DNA from 2 places in the Stenotrophomonas testudinis genome. Region 1 is predicted to be linked to the other one. Evidence: riboswitches for the same ligand, from Rfam matches in the RefSeq annotation. Region 1 holds a riboswitch; the other holds the start of a gene.
What was found. Region 1 has a riboswitch for cobalamin ahead of btuB (TonB-dependent vitamin B12 receptor). Riboswitches for the same ligand answer to the same signal wherever they lie in the genome.
Positions count from the first base shown of each region.

Region 2: it holds a riboswitch for cobalamin, as region 1 does, so the genes downstream of both, NQ204_RS04235 (epoxyqueuosine reductase QueH) here and btuB (TonB-dependent vitamin B12 receptor) in region 1, are expected to answer to the same signal.

Region 1 is NZ_JAMOKY010000008.1:61,768-69,449, forward strand. It holds gene bioD (dethiobiotin synthase) at 55-738, opposite strand; gene NQ204_RS07230 (GAF domain-containing protein) at 806-1,288, shown strand; gene NQ204_RS07235 (TfoX/Sxy family protein) at 1,285-1,647, shown strand; gene NQ204_RS07240 (histidine phosphatase family protein) at 1,693-2,271, opposite strand; cobalamin riboswitch at 2,414-2,636, shown strand; gene btuB (TonB-dependent vitamin B12 receptor) at 2,754-4,610, shown strand; gene gph (phosphoglycolate phosphatase) at 4,723-5,394, opposite strand; gene NQ204_RS07255 (LysR family transcriptional regulator) at 5,509-6,438, opposite strand; gene NQ204_RS07260 (NAD(P)-dependent oxidoreductase) at 6,547-7,185, shown strand; gene NQ204_RS07265 (MBL fold metallo-hydrolase) at 7,279-7,682, shown strand, end outside.
Region 2 is NZ_JAMOKY010000004.1:101,399-109,080, reverse strand. It holds gene NQ204_RS04245 (glutathione S-transferase family protein) at 1-840, shown strand, start outside; gene pncA (bifunctional nicotinamidase/pyrazinamidase) at 854-1,480, opposite strand; gene NQ204_RS04235 (epoxyqueuosine reductase QueH) at 1,537-2,208, opposite strand; cobalamin riboswitch at 2,350-2,578, opposite strand; gene NQ204_RS04230 (nicotinate phosphoribosyltransferase) at 2,659-4,068, opposite strand; gene NQ204_RS04225 (bifunctional nicotinamide-nucleotide adenylyltransferase/Nudix hydroxylase) at 4,134-5,183, opposite strand; gene NQ204_RS04220 (FAD-binding oxidoreductase) at 5,415-6,821, opposite strand; gene NQ204_RS04215 (RpoH suppressor) at 6,984-7,682, shown strand, end outside.

The DNA of each region.
Region 1 (7,682 bases):
TTCACCCGGATCCGGTGCTGAGCCGAGCATGGGCTCGGCTCTACAGGAAGCAGATCAATCGCACAGGTGCGCTGCGAGTCGCTCACCATCTGCGCCCGGCAGGTACGGCAACCTCCCCCAGCACGGCATCGGCAGGCGCTGCTGCAGCGTGGCGATGTTCTCGTCCTGGCGCTGCATGGTGGGGTCGATGTGGTTGCCGATCCAGCCCAGGCACTCCACGCCGCTGGCCTGCAGCGACTGCGCGGTCAGCCGTGCATGGTTCACGCAGCCCAGGCGCATGCCCACCACCAGCAGCACCGGCAGGCGCAGTGCGCGCACCAGATCCAGCTGGTCCAGCGTGGCCGACACTGGTGCCAGCCAGCCGCCCACGCCCTCCACCACCACCACGTCGGCCTGCGCACGCAGCCGCTCGAACGCGGCCACGATCGGCGCCAGCTGCACCTGCACGCCGTCCTCGGCGGCGGCCAGCTCCGGCGCCAGCGGCTGCCGCAGCGCATAGGGGTTCAGGTCGTCGTAGTCCGGCACCGGCCAGCTGGCCGCCTGCAACGCCAGGGCATCCTCGTTGCGCAGGCCCTGGCCGAGGTCCTGGCTGCCACTGGCCACCGGCTTCATGCCCACCGCGCGCAGCCCGCGCCGGCGCAGCGCCAGCAGCAGCGCGGTGCTGCTGGCGGTCTTGCCGATCCCGGTATCGGTCCCGGTGACGAACACGGCAGGCGGCATCAGGGTGGGCAGGGGCATCAACGGCTCCAGGCATGCAACAGAGCGTGCATTATCGCTGCTCCCGTACGCTTGCTAGACTGCAGGCATGTTCGCCAATGCCTCGCTCACCGGCAGCAAGCCGGAACAATACGCCCAGCTGCTGGAACAGGCCCGCGGCCTGGTCTACGCCGAGTCCGACCGCATCGCCAATGCGGCCAACCTCTCCGCACTGGTCTACCACGCCCTGCCCGACCTGAACTGGGTGGGCTTCTACCTGTACGACGGCAAGGAGCTGGTAGTCGGCCCGTTCCAGGGCCTGCCGGCCTGCGTGCGCATCCCGCTGGACAAGGGCGTGTGCGGTGCCGCCGCCAGCCAGCGCGTCACCCAGCGCGTGGACGATGTCGATGCCTTCCCCGGCCACATCGCCTGCGATTCGGCCTCGCGCTCGGAACTGGTGGTGCCGCTGCTGCGCGGTGGTGAGCTGATCGGCGTGTTCGACATCGACAGCCCGAAGGTGGGCCGCTTCGATGCCGAGGACCAGGCCGGTCTGGAAGCCATCGCCCGCGTGTTCGTCGAGGCTCTGGGATGAGCGCACCGAAGCTGCGCAACATCGGCCCGAAGAGCGCGGCGTGGCTGCGCCAGGTCGGCCTGCGCAGCCGCGAGGACCTGGCCGCGCTCGGCGCGGTCGGGGCCTTCGTCAAGGTCAAGCGCGCCGGCTTCAAGCCGAGCCTGAACCTGCTTTATTCGCTGGAAGGCGCGCTGCTGGACTGCCATTGGCAGGAGCTGGGCGAAGCCCAGCGCGAAGCGCTGGTGCAGGATTACGAGGCACGCATCGTCGCGCACCCGCTGAAGGCGGCCGGCCCGGCATCGGGCCCGGTGCATGAGCAGCGCTTCGACACCGGGGATGACGGCGAAGACAGCTTCGCCGAGAGCGCCGGCGAGGATTAGAGCAGCAGCGCTGCGCGCTCGCCGGGCATGGCCCGGCGTTCGCTCTTACGGCTGCTGCAGTTCCAGCAGCTCGCCGACCAGGCCCACTTCGCCGCGCTCCAGCCACACCCGCAGGCGCGTGCCGTGGTCGATGCGCAGGGCCCAGCACAGCGACAGCGGCAGCCCGCAGACCTGCGACAGCACCATGCGCAGCGGGCCGCCATGGCTGACCACCACGGTCGGCAGCGGATCGTCATCGTCCAGCAGGCGATCCAGCGCGCGTGCGATGCGCCGTTCGAAGTGGCCCCAGCTTTCGCCGTTGGGCGGGGGGAACGCATGCGGATCGGCGTGGAAGGCCGCCAGCGCGTCCTCCGGCAGGTCGAACAGTGACTGCCCGTCCCAATCGCCGAAATCCAGTTCTTCCCACTCCTCGTCCGCTTCCACGTCCAGCCCGCGCGGGGTGGCCAGAGCCATCGCCGTGTGCAGCGAGCGCAGGCGCGGCGAACTGATCACCCGCTGCCAGTCCTGCTCGGCATAGGCGTCAACCAGTTCCTGCGGCAGGCGGGCCAGCTGCGGCGGATCGCTGCGGCCATCGAGAAACGCATCGCGGCCGTTGCCGGCATGGCGGACCAGGTCGAGGATCATGCGTGCGTCCTGTGCAGGCAACGCGGGAACAGTAGAAAACAGCGGGACATCGGCAACGGCACCACGGGATCGAGGGGATATTCTACGGGCACAGCCGAGGCAGTCGAGCAAGCTCGACTCTACCGGGCGCCGGGGATGCCGTAGACTGCGCCCACTTCCAGGTGACCTGCGGCCATGGCCGGCAGGTTGAAACGGGAAGCCGGTGACGCGTGGCAACACGCCAGGCCGGCGCTGCCCCCGCAACGGTAAGCACGTCTGTTCCAGGCAACATCGCCACTGTGCCTCTGGCATGGGAAGGCGCCTGGACGGTGGCCTCGCGCCACTTGGCGGCAAGCCCGGAGACCGGCCCGGAAGCCTCAGGTCGCGATGCGGTGGGCATGGCGCTGGATGATCGCGGCATCTGCCGCGGCTTCGGCGCGTGCCTGCCTTCGTGGCTCCTCCCCTTCGCCACGCGGGCGTGCGTGGCACCCGGAGTCCTCCCGATGAAGCTGCAGTTCCGAATGCTGTCCTTGGCCGTGCTGGCCGCCCTGCCCGCCCTGCCCGCCCTGGCCCATGCTCAGGCGAGCGATGACACCGCTGCGCTGGACCAGGTGCTGGTGACCGCCACGCGCACCCCCATCGCCCTGCAGGACAGCATCGCACCGGCGCAGGTGATCGACCGCGCACAGATCGAATCCAGCCAGGCCACCTCGCTGCAGGAACTGCTGGCCGGCCGCGCCGGCATCAACCTGACCAACAGCGGTGGCCTCGGCAAGCAGAGCTCGCTGTTCCTGCGCGGCACCAATTCCTCGCACACCGTGGTGCTGGTCGATGGCGTGCGCATCAACAGCGCCGACCTTGGCCTGGCGATGTACCAGGACCTGCCGCTGGCGCAGATCGAGCGCGTGGAAATCGTGCGCGGCCCGCAGTCGAGCCTCTACGGCGCCGATGCCATCGGTGGCGTCATCCAGATCTTCACCCGTCGCAACCAGGGCGAATTCGCGCCGCACTTCCAGCTCGGCGGCGGCAGCAATGGCCTGCGCGAAACCAGCGGCGGCATCGGTGGCAGCGGCGAGCACGGCTGGTTCGGCGCCGACATCGCCTACCAGCACACCGACGGCATCAACGCCTGCCGTGGCTCGGCCACGCTGTTCACCGGCTGCTTCGCCGATGAGCCCGACCGCGATGGCTACCGCAACCTGTCCAAGAGCCTGCGCGGTGGCTACACCTTCAACGACCAGTGGAGCGTGGAAGGCAGCGCGCTGCGTGCTGAAGGCGAGAACCACTACGACGGTTACTACAACTATTCGGAAACGCTGCAACAGGTGATGTCCGGCAAGGTGCGCTATACCCCGTCCGAGCGCTTGGTTTTCACCGCCAGCGTCGGCCGCAGCGACAACGAGTCGGACAACTACGGTGACTTCGGTGTGTTTGGCAGCGCGCAGACGCACCGCGACAATGCATCGCTGCAGGCGGACATCGGCCTGGCCGAGGGCCAGCTGCTGAGCACCGGCGTGGACTGGAGCGAGGACAACCTCGATGGCAGCAGCGCGGGCTATCTGGTCGACAGCCGCCGCAATACCGGCGTGTTCGTGCAGTACCAGGGCCGTTTCGGCCGCCACCAGCTGCAGGTAAGCGCGCGCAACGATGACAACGCGCAGTTCGGCAACCATGCCACCGGCAGCCTCGGCTGGGCGATGGACCTGGGCCACGGCCTGCGCGTGAATGCCAGCTACGGTACCGCGTTCAAGGCACCGACCTTCAGCGACCTGTACGACCCGTGGAGCGGCGTGCCGACGCTGGACCCGGAGAAGTCGAAGAGCGCCAACCTCGGCCTGTCGCAGCATGGCCAGGGCTGGCACTGGGGCGTGGACGTGTACGAGACGCGCATCGATGACCTGATCACCTACGATGCGGCGACCTTCATGATGCAGCAGGTCGAGAGGGCGCGTATCCGCGGTGCCGAGCTGACCGCGGGCGTGGTGGTGGCCGGCTTCGACATCAATGGCCAGCTGAGCTACACCGACCCGCGCAACCGCACGGCCGGCAGCGCGCAGTTCGACAACTGGCTGCCGCGCCGCGCGCAGCAGACCGCGCGTCTGGATGTGGATCGCCGCTTCGGTGATTTCCGCACCGGGCTGACCGTACAGGGCGCGGGCAAGCGTTACGACGACGCCAGCAACGCGGTGAAGGTGGGTGGCTACGGCACCCTGGACCTGCGCGCGGAATATGCCCTGACGCCGTCGTGGTCGCTGCTGGCGCGCGCGGCCAACGTGTTCGACCGCCGCTACGAGGCCGTGGCGTGGTTCAACCAGCCGGGCCGCGAATACCAGCTGAGCGTGCGCTACCAGCCGAAATAACGGGCCTCGGCATCGACGCATGGCGTCGATCTACTGTAGAGCCGGGCAGCCGAGCATGGGCTCGGCTCTACATGGGCGCGTCGGTAGCGCCGGGCCATGCCCGGCGAACGGATCACGGCGTCGGAATGCCTGATGCCAGCCCCGGCAGTTCGCGCAGGTCGTCGATCACGGCCACGGCATGTGCCGTTTCCAGGTCCAGGCCGCGCGGGTAGCCGTAGCGCACCAGTGCGATCGGCATGCCCGCGTCTTCGGCGGCGCGGTAGTCGGTGAGCGAATCACCGACCATCAGGCAGGCGTCCACTGCCAGCCCGAAGTGCGCGGCGATATGCCGCAGCGGTTCACCACTCGGCTTGCGCTGCGGCAGCGAATCACCGCCCAGCACCACCGAAAACGCATCGCCGATGCCCAGGTGCTGCAGCAGCGGCGGCACCAGCGCGGCCGGCTTGTTGGTGCAGATAGCCAGCGGCACGCCACGCGCACGCAGCAAGGCCAGCGCTTCAGGCACGCCGTCGAACAAGCGCGGGCTGCGCAGCAGGCACTCGCGGTAATGCACCATGAAGGTCGGCATCACTTCGGCCAGATCGATGTCACGACCGGCGGCATGCACGGCCTGCTCCACCAGCCGCCGCACGCCGTCGCCGATCCAGGCCAGCACGGTGGCTTCAGGCACGCGCGCCAGGCCAATGTCTTCCAGCGTGCGGTTCAGCGCTTCGGCGATATCGGCCGCGCTGTCCACCAGCGTGCCGTCCAGATCAAACACAACCAACGGATAGGGATACGACAAGGGACTTTACCTGTACGACGTGGGCCGTCCATTGTACGCCCCGCCTTTTTCGCCGGCTCCGCCTCAGCCGGTCCCACGCCCCGCGGTTGTGGTCGAGCAGTGCCTGTCCATGGTTCATGTGTCCTCCTTGATCGCTGGGCGCCACTCCAGATCCTGGAAGGCAGGGCTGGCAAAACACTCGGCCAGGAAATCCAGGAACCGCCGCATGACAGCGGGCTGCTGTCGACGCGATGCGTACACGGCATGAATGCCCAGCTCGTCCAGTTCGTAGGCCGGCAGCAGCTGCACCAGTTCGCCCGAACGCAGCAGCGGTGCCACCTGGTAGGTCGGCAGCATGGCGATGCCGGCACCGGCGCGCACCGCTTCCAGCAGCAGCGAGGCTTCATTGGCACTGATGTTGCCGCCCACCGCCACCGACAGCGCACGGCCGTCGCGGTGCAGCTGCCACAGGCTCTTGCCCACGTAATGATGGGTGAGGCAGTTGTGCGCGGGCAGCTGTTCCGGCGCGCTGGGCGTGCCATGTGCCTGCAGGTAAGCCGGCGTTGCGCACAGCACCGAACGGCAGGTGGCCAGCCGCCGCGCGATCAGGCTCGGGCCGATCTGGCGCGCGATGCGCACCGCCAGGTCCACGCGCTCCTCCACCAGGTTGACCATGCGGTCGACCAGCAGCAGCTCGATGCGTGCCGCCGGATGGCGCTGCACGAAGGCGGCCACCGCGCGGGCCAGATGGCTCTGCCCGAACGAGACGCTGGCGGTGATGCGCAGGGTGCCGTGCGGCTCGGGATCGTCGCTGGCCAGTTCGCTCTGCAGTTCCTCGCCGATGGCCAGCATCTGCCGGAAACGCGCCAGCGCGGCCTCACCGGCGCCGGTCAGGCTGATCCGCCGCGTGGTCCGGTGCAGCAGGCGCGCGCCCAGCCAGCCCTCCACCTCGGCCAGGTAGCGGGTGACCATCGCGCGGGACATGTCCAGCACCTCGGCGGCGGCGGTCAGGCTGCCGCGCTCGGCCACTTCGACGAACACGGTCATGGCGGTCAATCGGTCCATCTGCTCGATCCATGCAACAAACAAGCGCGTTATACGCTGTTTTTCGAGCATCTGCAGCGACCTACAGTGGCCTCGTTCCCACCCCATTCCGCCCCAAGGAGTTCCGCCATGAAGATTGCCCTCGTCGGTGCCACCGGCAACATCGGCCGCCAGATCGCCCGCCACGCGCTGGCCCACGGCCACCAGGTCACGGCCGTGGTCCGCAGTGAAAAGGACCTGCCGGCCGAATTGGCCGGTGCCCAGCTGGCCATCGCCGCGCTGGACGACACCGACGCCCTGGCTGCGGTGATTGCCGGCCACGACGTGCTGGCCAGCGCCTACGGCCCGCGCCCGGGTGATGACATCGCCCAGATCGCCACCGTGGCCGACCAGTTGGTCGCCGCCGCGCGCCAGGCCAAGGTGCCGCGCGTGGTGGTGGTCGGTGGTGCCGGCAGCCTGGAAATCGCCCCGGGCGTGCAGCTGGTCGACACCCCGGATTTCCCGGCCGCCTACAAGCCCTACGCACTGGCCGCGCGCGAAGCGCTGAAGCGCCTGCAGGCCGTGGATGACCTGGACTGGACCTTCTTCTCGCCGGCGGCGGAGATCGGCCCGGGCGACGAGCGCGGCCAGTACCGCGTGCAGGCGAAGACCTTCCTGGCCGATGCCAGCGGCCACAGCCGCATCAGTTACGCCGATTACGGTGCGGCGTTCGTGGCCGAGCTGGAAGCGGCCAAGTACCCGAAGCAGATCATCACTGCGGCGTATTGATCGATACGTTCCCCCTGTAGAGCCGAGCCTGCGCTCGGCTCGAGGCAACCACTGCAGCCGAGCATGGGCTCGGCTCTACACGAGGAATCGTTGATGCGTACTGCTGCCCTGCTGCTTCCCCTCGCACTGGCTGCCGGTTTCGCCAGTGCACCGCTGCTGGCCGCACCGGCCACGCCCGCGGCCATCGCGGCGAAGCAGTCACAACTGCACCTGCAGACCTTCCATCCCGGCCCGCAGGCAACGTTCTCGGTGTCCTCGGTGCTGATCGAAGGCCGCCATGAGGTGATCCTGGTCGATGCGCAGTTCGCGGCCAGCGATGCCCGCGCACTGGTCGAAAAGATCCGCGCCAGCGGCAAGCAGCTGACCACGATCTACATCAGCCACGGCGATCCGGATTACTACTTCGGCCTGGCCACGCTGCAGGATGCCTTCCCGCAGGCACGCATCGTCGCCACCGCGCAGACCGTCGCCCACATCGAGCAGACCCAGGCCGGCAA
Region 2 (7,682 bases), on a different contig from region 1:
CAGCCAGGGCATGCGGCCGCATCCGGGCGTTACCGCCTGTATGTCAGCCTGGCCTGCCCCTGGGCCCACCGTGCCCTGATCATGCGCGCGCTCAAGGGTCTGGAATCAGTGCTGCCCGTATCGGTAGTGCACTGGTACATGGGTGACCAGGGCTGGACGTTCCAGCCAGGGCGCGGCGTGATACCCGACCCGGAACTGCAGGCGGAATACCTGCATCACCTGTACACCGCCGCGAAGCCGGGCATGACCGGCAAGGTGACCGTGCCGGTGCTGTGGGACCGCGAGCAGCGCAGCATCGTCAGCAATGAATCGGCCGACATCCTGCGGATGTTCAACGAGGCATTTGACGGTCACGGTGCGCTGCCCGGTGATTACTACCCTGAAGCCCTGCGTGCGGACATCGATGCGATCAACGCACGCGTCTACGAGGCGGTCAACAACGGCGTCTACAAGGCAGGCTTCGCCAGCACCCAGCAGGCCTACGACGAGGCCGTGGGGCCGCTGTTCGAAACGTTGGACATGCTTGATGCGCAGCTTCAGCAGTCGCCGTGGCTGGTGGGTGGTCGAATGACCGAGGCCGATATCCGCCTGTTCACTACGCTGCTGAGGTTCGATGCGGTCTACCACGGCCATTTCAAATGCAATGTGCGGCAGATCGCCAGCTACCCCGGTCTGAACGGGCTGCTGCAGCGGATGCTGGCGATGCCTGCGGTCGCCCGCACGGTGGATGCCCACCACATCACCCACCACTATTACCAGAGCCATCGCCAGTTGAACCCGTCCGGCATCGTCGCGAAGGGGCCGGCACGGTTGAGGGATCTGCCGCCCGCGCAGCTGTGAAGGCGGCCATCGATCAAAGGATCGCAATCCCCGCCTTGCCCAGCGCCTCACGCACCATCGCGTCATTGGCTTCGGTCACCGGCCGCGTCAGCTCCCACAGGAACTTCACCCGGAAGCCGGATTTCACCGCGTCCTGCGCGCTCCACAGCACGCAGTAATCGCGCGCCAGGCCGCACACATGCACCTCGCAGATGCGTCGCTCATGCAGCCAGCCGGCCAGGCCTGTCGGCGGGCGCTCGCCCTCCGGGCCATGGTTCTCGCGGAACGCGCTGTACGAATCCACCTGCTGGCGGGTGCCCTTGCGCAGGATCAGGTCGGCCACGGTCCAGTCCACGCCCGGGTGCAGCGCGGCGCCGTCGCTGCCCTGCACGCAGTGGTCCGGCCACAGGGTCTGCGGCTGCGCGTGCAGCAGGATGCTCTCGAACGAGCGCGTGCCGGGGTGCTGGCTGGCGAAGGAGGCGTGGTCGGCCGGGTGCCAGTCCTGCGTGGCCACCACCGTACGGTAGCGGCGCTGCGCCAGCAGCTCGGCAACCGGCGCCACCAGCGCATCGCCCTGGTCACAGGCCAGCGCGCCACCGGGCATGAAGTCCGGCTGCAGGTCGATCACCAGCAGGGCGACATCGGCGGGCAGGGCGGTCATGGCAGGGTCCAGCACAGCAGAAGGGGCGACCAGCGTGGCCGCCCCCCGCGCGCACGTCAATCGCCTTGCGGCGTTTCAGCATCCTGGCCGTAGTACAGCAGGCCGATCTTGATGCGCTCGCGACCGGTTTCGCGGCGGTGGCGGTTGGCATCGCGCAGCGAATACACGCAGCCGCAGTACTCCTGCTGGTAGAACTGTTCGCGCTTGCTGATCTCCACCATGCGGCTGGCACCGCCGCCCTTGCGCCAGTTGTATTCCCAGTACTGCAGGCCTTCGTAGCGCGATGCCGCGCGCACGCCGCAGTCGTTGATCTGCGCCATGTTTTTCCAGCGCGAAATGCCCAGCGACGAACTGATGGTGTCGTAGCCGTGCTCATGCGCGTACAGCGCGGTGCGCTCGAAACGCATGTCGAAGCACATCGTGCAGCGGATGCCGCGCTCGGGCTCGTTTTCCATGCCGCGCGCACGGCTGAACCAGTTGTCGGTGTCGTAGTCGCAATCGATGAAGGGGATGCCGTGCTGCTCGGCGAAGCGGATGTTCTCCTGCTTGCGCAGCTCGTATTCCTTCACCGGGTGGATGTTGGGGTTGTAGAAGAAGATCGCGTAGTCGATCCCGGAGGCGGTGATCGCCTCCATCACTTCGCCCGAGCAGGGCGCGCAGCACGAATGCAGCAGCAGGCGCTTGCCGTCGGCGGGGAGGGACAGGGCGGGGCGTTGGAACTCGGTCATCGTCGGGTGCATCTGGGCGTGGGCAACGGGTCTGGCCGGAAACCGTGAACAGGACGCGCGCGGCCACGCCGCCTGCACGCCCAGGACGACATTGGCCCCGGCAACCTCCCCGCGGAGATTCCAGGTCGAGTCAGGGGACGGTCGTGTCCCCCGGCCGGGGCCGGTATTCGGGCTGATGGACACGGGCCGCAGCCCACCTACTACCTGCCGCTTCCCAGGCGCGAGCCCAGTGCTGTTGGCAGGATTCGTTTCCATTCACCGCTGCGGGGCAGCTCCGGAATGGGCGCGCGAGGCGCCTTCACCGGATTCCCATTCAAATCCCTGCCGTTGTCGCAACGACGGCAGGGATACCTTCGGCGTGCCCACGGTGGACGCGTTGCCGGCGTGGGTCAAGAGGCAGTGGGGTCGGAGCCCGTTGCGCTGCAACGGGATCCGACCCCGGAGACGCCGTCAACGTCCCGCAGCAGCCCGCGCGCGGATGTCCTCCAAGCGCTGGTCGTACAGCAACCGCCCGTTCTCCCACACGGTCACCATCGCATCCTCGAAGCCGGCCGGCAGCGTGTCGTCACCGCTGGCTGGCAGCGCCACCGTGTGCAGGCTGCCGTCGTCCAGCCGGCGCAGCAGGCGCATGCGACCGCGCTTGCTGGTCTTGCCGGCATCGGTGATCGGGTCCTTGTAGACGTCGATCCACGCACCGTCCACCCGCGCGGCCGAGCACTTCAGCGCGAACTTCTGCGTATCGCGATCCAGCCGCTGCAGCAGGGCACCGCCCATGCCGAAGGCCACGTTGTCGGCAGCGTAGCCGTCCCCTGTGATGCGCTGCAGGATGGCGCGGATCGTGTCCGGGTTGATGCCATCGCCCTGGATCACCCGCAGGTGGTTGAGCACGCGGTAGCCCTTGCCGTTGATCGTATGGCCAAAGGCCTCGTCCAGGCGGCGCAGGCTCTCGGCCACCACCTCCACCGGGTCCCCCGAATCGGGGCGGATGACCAGGGTCGCGCCCGAGGCGATCACTTCATCGCGCAGGGTGGTGCCCCAGTGTTCGCTGATCGCGCGGTAGATGTCATAGCTGTCCGACACCACTGCGACGATCGCACCGGGCTTGCCGAACTGGCGCAGCATGTTGCGGTAGGCATCCACTTCGCGCTCGCGGCCCCAGCTGGTGATGGTGCTGTGCTCGGCGGCGGGAATCGAATAGCCGGCCATCGGCGCGTGGTAGTGCGCGCGGGCCAGGCACAGCGCCGAGACGGTGTCGGTGCCGAGGAAGTTGACCAGGTGCGCGGCACCGCCCAGCGCGGCCGACTGCAGGCTCGACACACCGCGTGCGCCGAAGTCGTGCAGCTTGAACGGCAGCTGCCCCTGCGGGTCGTCGCTGGTCTGCTGCAGGAAGCCGGCGACGGTCTGCCGCGCATGCCAGCTGATGGTGGCCACGGTGACCGGGTACCACACGCGCAGCAGCAGGGTTTCCAGGTACGAGGGCACCCAGAACGCGGCCGGGTCGGTCGATTCGATGGTCATCAGCGCCTGGTGCGTGGGCACCACGCTGCCCTCGGGCACGGCGCGGATGCGTACCGGCAGGTGGCCGCCGAGGCGGTCGACGATATCTCGCCAGCCGGCTTCATTGAACGGTTCGCCATGCGCGGCGAACACCGCGGCGGCGTCGTCGATGTCGGCGTGGGTGATGGGCCGTGCCAAGGCGTCCTTGAGGATCGCCTGCAAGCCGAAGAACACCGTGCGGTCGTGCAGGCCGCCGCGCGATTCCACGTAGAAGAACGTGGCATCGGTACCCGGCGGGTACTGCAGCCAGTGGCTGGCCTTGTAGCTGTCGGTGTCGAGGAGAAGATTATCGAGGTAATGCATGACGGAAGCTCCTTCGCGTCGAGTGACACCGGCGGTCTATCCGCCGGTGGGGAAAGCCGGTCGGGTCAGCCCCGGCCGAGGAAATACTCCAGGATGTGCAGGTGGTCTTCGAACAGCTGCGGGCCCATCTCCAGCGCTTCGCTCACCGGAATCCAGCGCGCCTTGTCGGCATCGTCGCCGCCGCGCACCGCCGGCAGTTCACCGGCCGGGAATTCGAAGTGGAAACCGTGGGTGATGGTGCGGCCGCGCTGGCTTCGGTCGGGGTGGTCGAACACCTGCTGGCTCTTCAGCGAACCCTTCAGCACCGGCAGCGGGATCTTCAGCCGGGTTTCCTCGCGCAGTTCGCGCAGGCAGCTGTCGAGCAGGCTCTGTTCCTGGCCGACGAATCCACCGGGCAGAGCCCATAGGCCCTTGCCGGGTTCCGAACGGCGGCGCACCAGCAGCACGTGGCCCGAATGCACTACCACCGCATCGGTGGTGACGAAAGTGGGCGCGTAGGGCGCGTCCTTCCAGGCGGCCTTGTACTGTTCGATGAAGCGGTACTCGGCCACCAGCTGGCCATAGGCCGGTGCGCTTCTGCGGAAGGCTTCGAGCATGTCGTACACCGGCGCCGGCACGTTGCCACGCAGCATCAGCAGCGCACCGTGGAAGTCGACGTCGCCGGCTTCGAACAGGTAGCGGCGCAGCTCGGTGGCCGACAGGGTGGCCGTGTGCTGCACGTCCACCAGTGGCCACTGCGGGAATTCGCGCAGGTAGTAGCTGGAGGCGTCCTTGTCCATGCCGATCAGGCCGACCTTGGCATCGGCGGCGGCGCCGTCGTTGCGTAGGGCTTCGGCGACCTGGCGCTGCACGTTGGCGATCCACTGCGCTTCGTTGTACAGGTGGTCGCGCAGCGGGCGGATCAGCAGGCGTTGGGTGTTGCCATCGAGGGCGGCCTGGATCATCACGGCGCGTTCGGCCACGGTCCAGGGATTGCGCAGGCTGCGGGGGGTATCGGCAGAGCCGACCAGGAAGATCAGCTTGCGGGCCCGGCTCAGGGCCAGGCGGGCAACGGCGGCGTGGCCGTTGTGGAAGGGCTCGAAACGCCCGATGAAGACGAGATAGTCGAATTCCATGAGAATCCCTCATGTCGTTGTGGCAGCCGCGGGTCTGTCCCTTGGCTTGGTGCAGATGCTACGCCGATGGTTGTGGGGGTCAAGTGTGGGGGTTGCCGGCAGGGCTGCGCCCTGCACCTGCCGAGGCCAGAGCAGGAGCCTGCTATCCGTGGGTTGGCGGGGGGGGCCGGTTGAGGGAGACGCTGCAAGTACGTCCCTGTAAGCTCGGTCGCCGCTTGCTCGTGTGCGCTGCTAAGGCGCTGCGAGGTAGCGCTGCCAGAGGTGGTTCACCAGCTGCATCTGCGGGTCGTACTGGCGTTTGCGTTCAACGAATGCGTTCCACTGCGGGTACGCGCGCTGGAACTGCTCGCGTGTGGCGTGCGGGCGGTAGGGCAGGTAATACCGGCCGCCGCTTTCCACTGCCGCGTCGATCAATGCGCGGGTCCAGCGTGTGGACATCGTGTCGCCCCACGGGTGCCGTCGTTGCTTGTGGTACAGCACGAAGCAGAACACGTCTTCGTTCGCCCACTTCATCAATGCGGTCGTATCAGCGGGGGCGTGGCGGATCGATACATTCAGTGCGTCGACACGGTGGTGCTGCAGGATCGCGGACATGCGCGTGGCGAAGGCCTGGAAGCTGCCCACGGGGATGAAGTATTCCTGCAGCAGGTAGGTCGACACCGCGCGCATGCGGGGTTCCAGCGAGGCCACATCCAGGCTCGCTTCCAGGTTGCGATGGATCACCCGCGGTTCGGCCATCTGCTGCCTCACCACCGAGCTCTCGCGCAGCTGCGGGCCGCCGGGCAGTTCGGTGACGGCCCAGATCATGTTCTGTTCGTGGACATAGTTGGCACCCCGCGGTATCAGGCGCCGGGTGTCGGTCAGCGCTGCAGTGCTGCGCCGCCAGGTCACGGTCACCGGTGCATCGAAACGCGGCGGAATGAGGTCGGCGTTGTGCATCAACGCATCGCTGCGCGACGCCACGTTCTCGCGGAACCACTGCGGGTAATCGGCCAGCGCCACCCGCTCCATGTGCCGCGCCATGCGGTCGTTGTCGGCCAGGTCCAGCTCGACTTCACTGACCACGCCGATCAGGCCATAGCCCCCGATGACCGCGGCGAACAGCTCCGGGTGCTGCGTGCGCGAGGTCTCGACCACCTCGCCGGACCGCAGCACCACCTGCAGCGCACGCACGGTGGAGGCCATGCTGCCGCTGCCGACGTAGCGGCCATGGCAGTTCACCGACACCGAACCGCCGACGGTGAAATTGCTGAAGCTCTGCATCACCTTCACCGACAGGTTGTGCGGGTCCAGCCATTCCTGCAGCGCGCGCCAGCGCATGCCGGCCTGCACGCGCACCGCCTTGCGCGCGACGTCCAGCCACAGCAGGCGGTGGCTCGGCGTCAGGTCCAGCTGCAGGGCGCCGGCCGCACTGGTCTGCCCGCCCATGCTGTAGCGGCCGCCGGCCACGCAGACCGTGCCCCGGTGCTGCTGCAGGGCGGCCTGCAGGTCGGCCGTTTCGGCAACGGCCCGCACCGCGGCCACGTCGGTAGGTTCCAGCTGGCTGATGTCGTTGGCCACGGGCGTGCCGCGCCGGGTACAGGCACTGGCGGCAGTGGCGGCGGCACAGCCTGCGATGAACGCGCGACGGGTGGTCATGGCAATCCCTGCATGAGTGTCCTGGGCGCAGTGTGCCCCGGCACGGCGGGAGTGGCCAGTAGGCCTTCCGTGGGCGGGTTCTCAGGCTGTGAGAACCCTTCGCGTCATACTGCATCCGTAGCGTCGGGTGGCATCTCAGGCACAGTCAGCGGGGGCAGGGTAGTGGCAGACAAGTACTGCGATCTGGTCATGAAGGGCGGCATCACCAGCGGCATCGTGTACCCCAATGCGGTACTGACGCTGGCCCGCGATTATCGGTTCAAGAGCATCGGTGGCACCTCGGCCGGCGCCATTGCCGCGGCGGTGGCGGCAGCGGCGGCCTATGGCGATCGCCGCCAGCAGGCCGGCGAGCACCTGGCCGACGACGCCGGCTATGGCGGCCTGTCGGTGGTGTCGGCGCAGCTGTCGCGGCGCGGCTTCATCTACAGCCTGTTCCAGCCGGCGCGCGGTGCGCGGGCGGCCTACCGGCTGCTGGTCGCGCTGACCGGTGGTTACGGCTGGCCGCGCAAGCTGCTGTGCCTGGCGGTGGCCGTGTTCGAGATCGCCCCGCTGGAAGTGCTGGTGTCGCTGGCGCTGCTGCTCGGCCTGGGCTGGTGGGGTGGCGGCTGGAGCGGTGTGGCGGCCACCCTGCTGCCGTCGCTGCTGTGCGCCTATGGTGCCGGCGTGGCCGGTGCCGCGCTGCGGGTGGCGCGGGTGGCGCGACGCAACCTGCTGGGCCTGTGCAGCGGCCTGGGCCGCGATGCACGCACACCGGCTCTGACCGAATGGCTGCACCGCAGCCTGCAGCAGCTGGCCGGCAAGTCGCTGGATGCGCCGCTGACCTTCGCGGACCTGCACGACGCACCGCGCTATGCCGGCGAG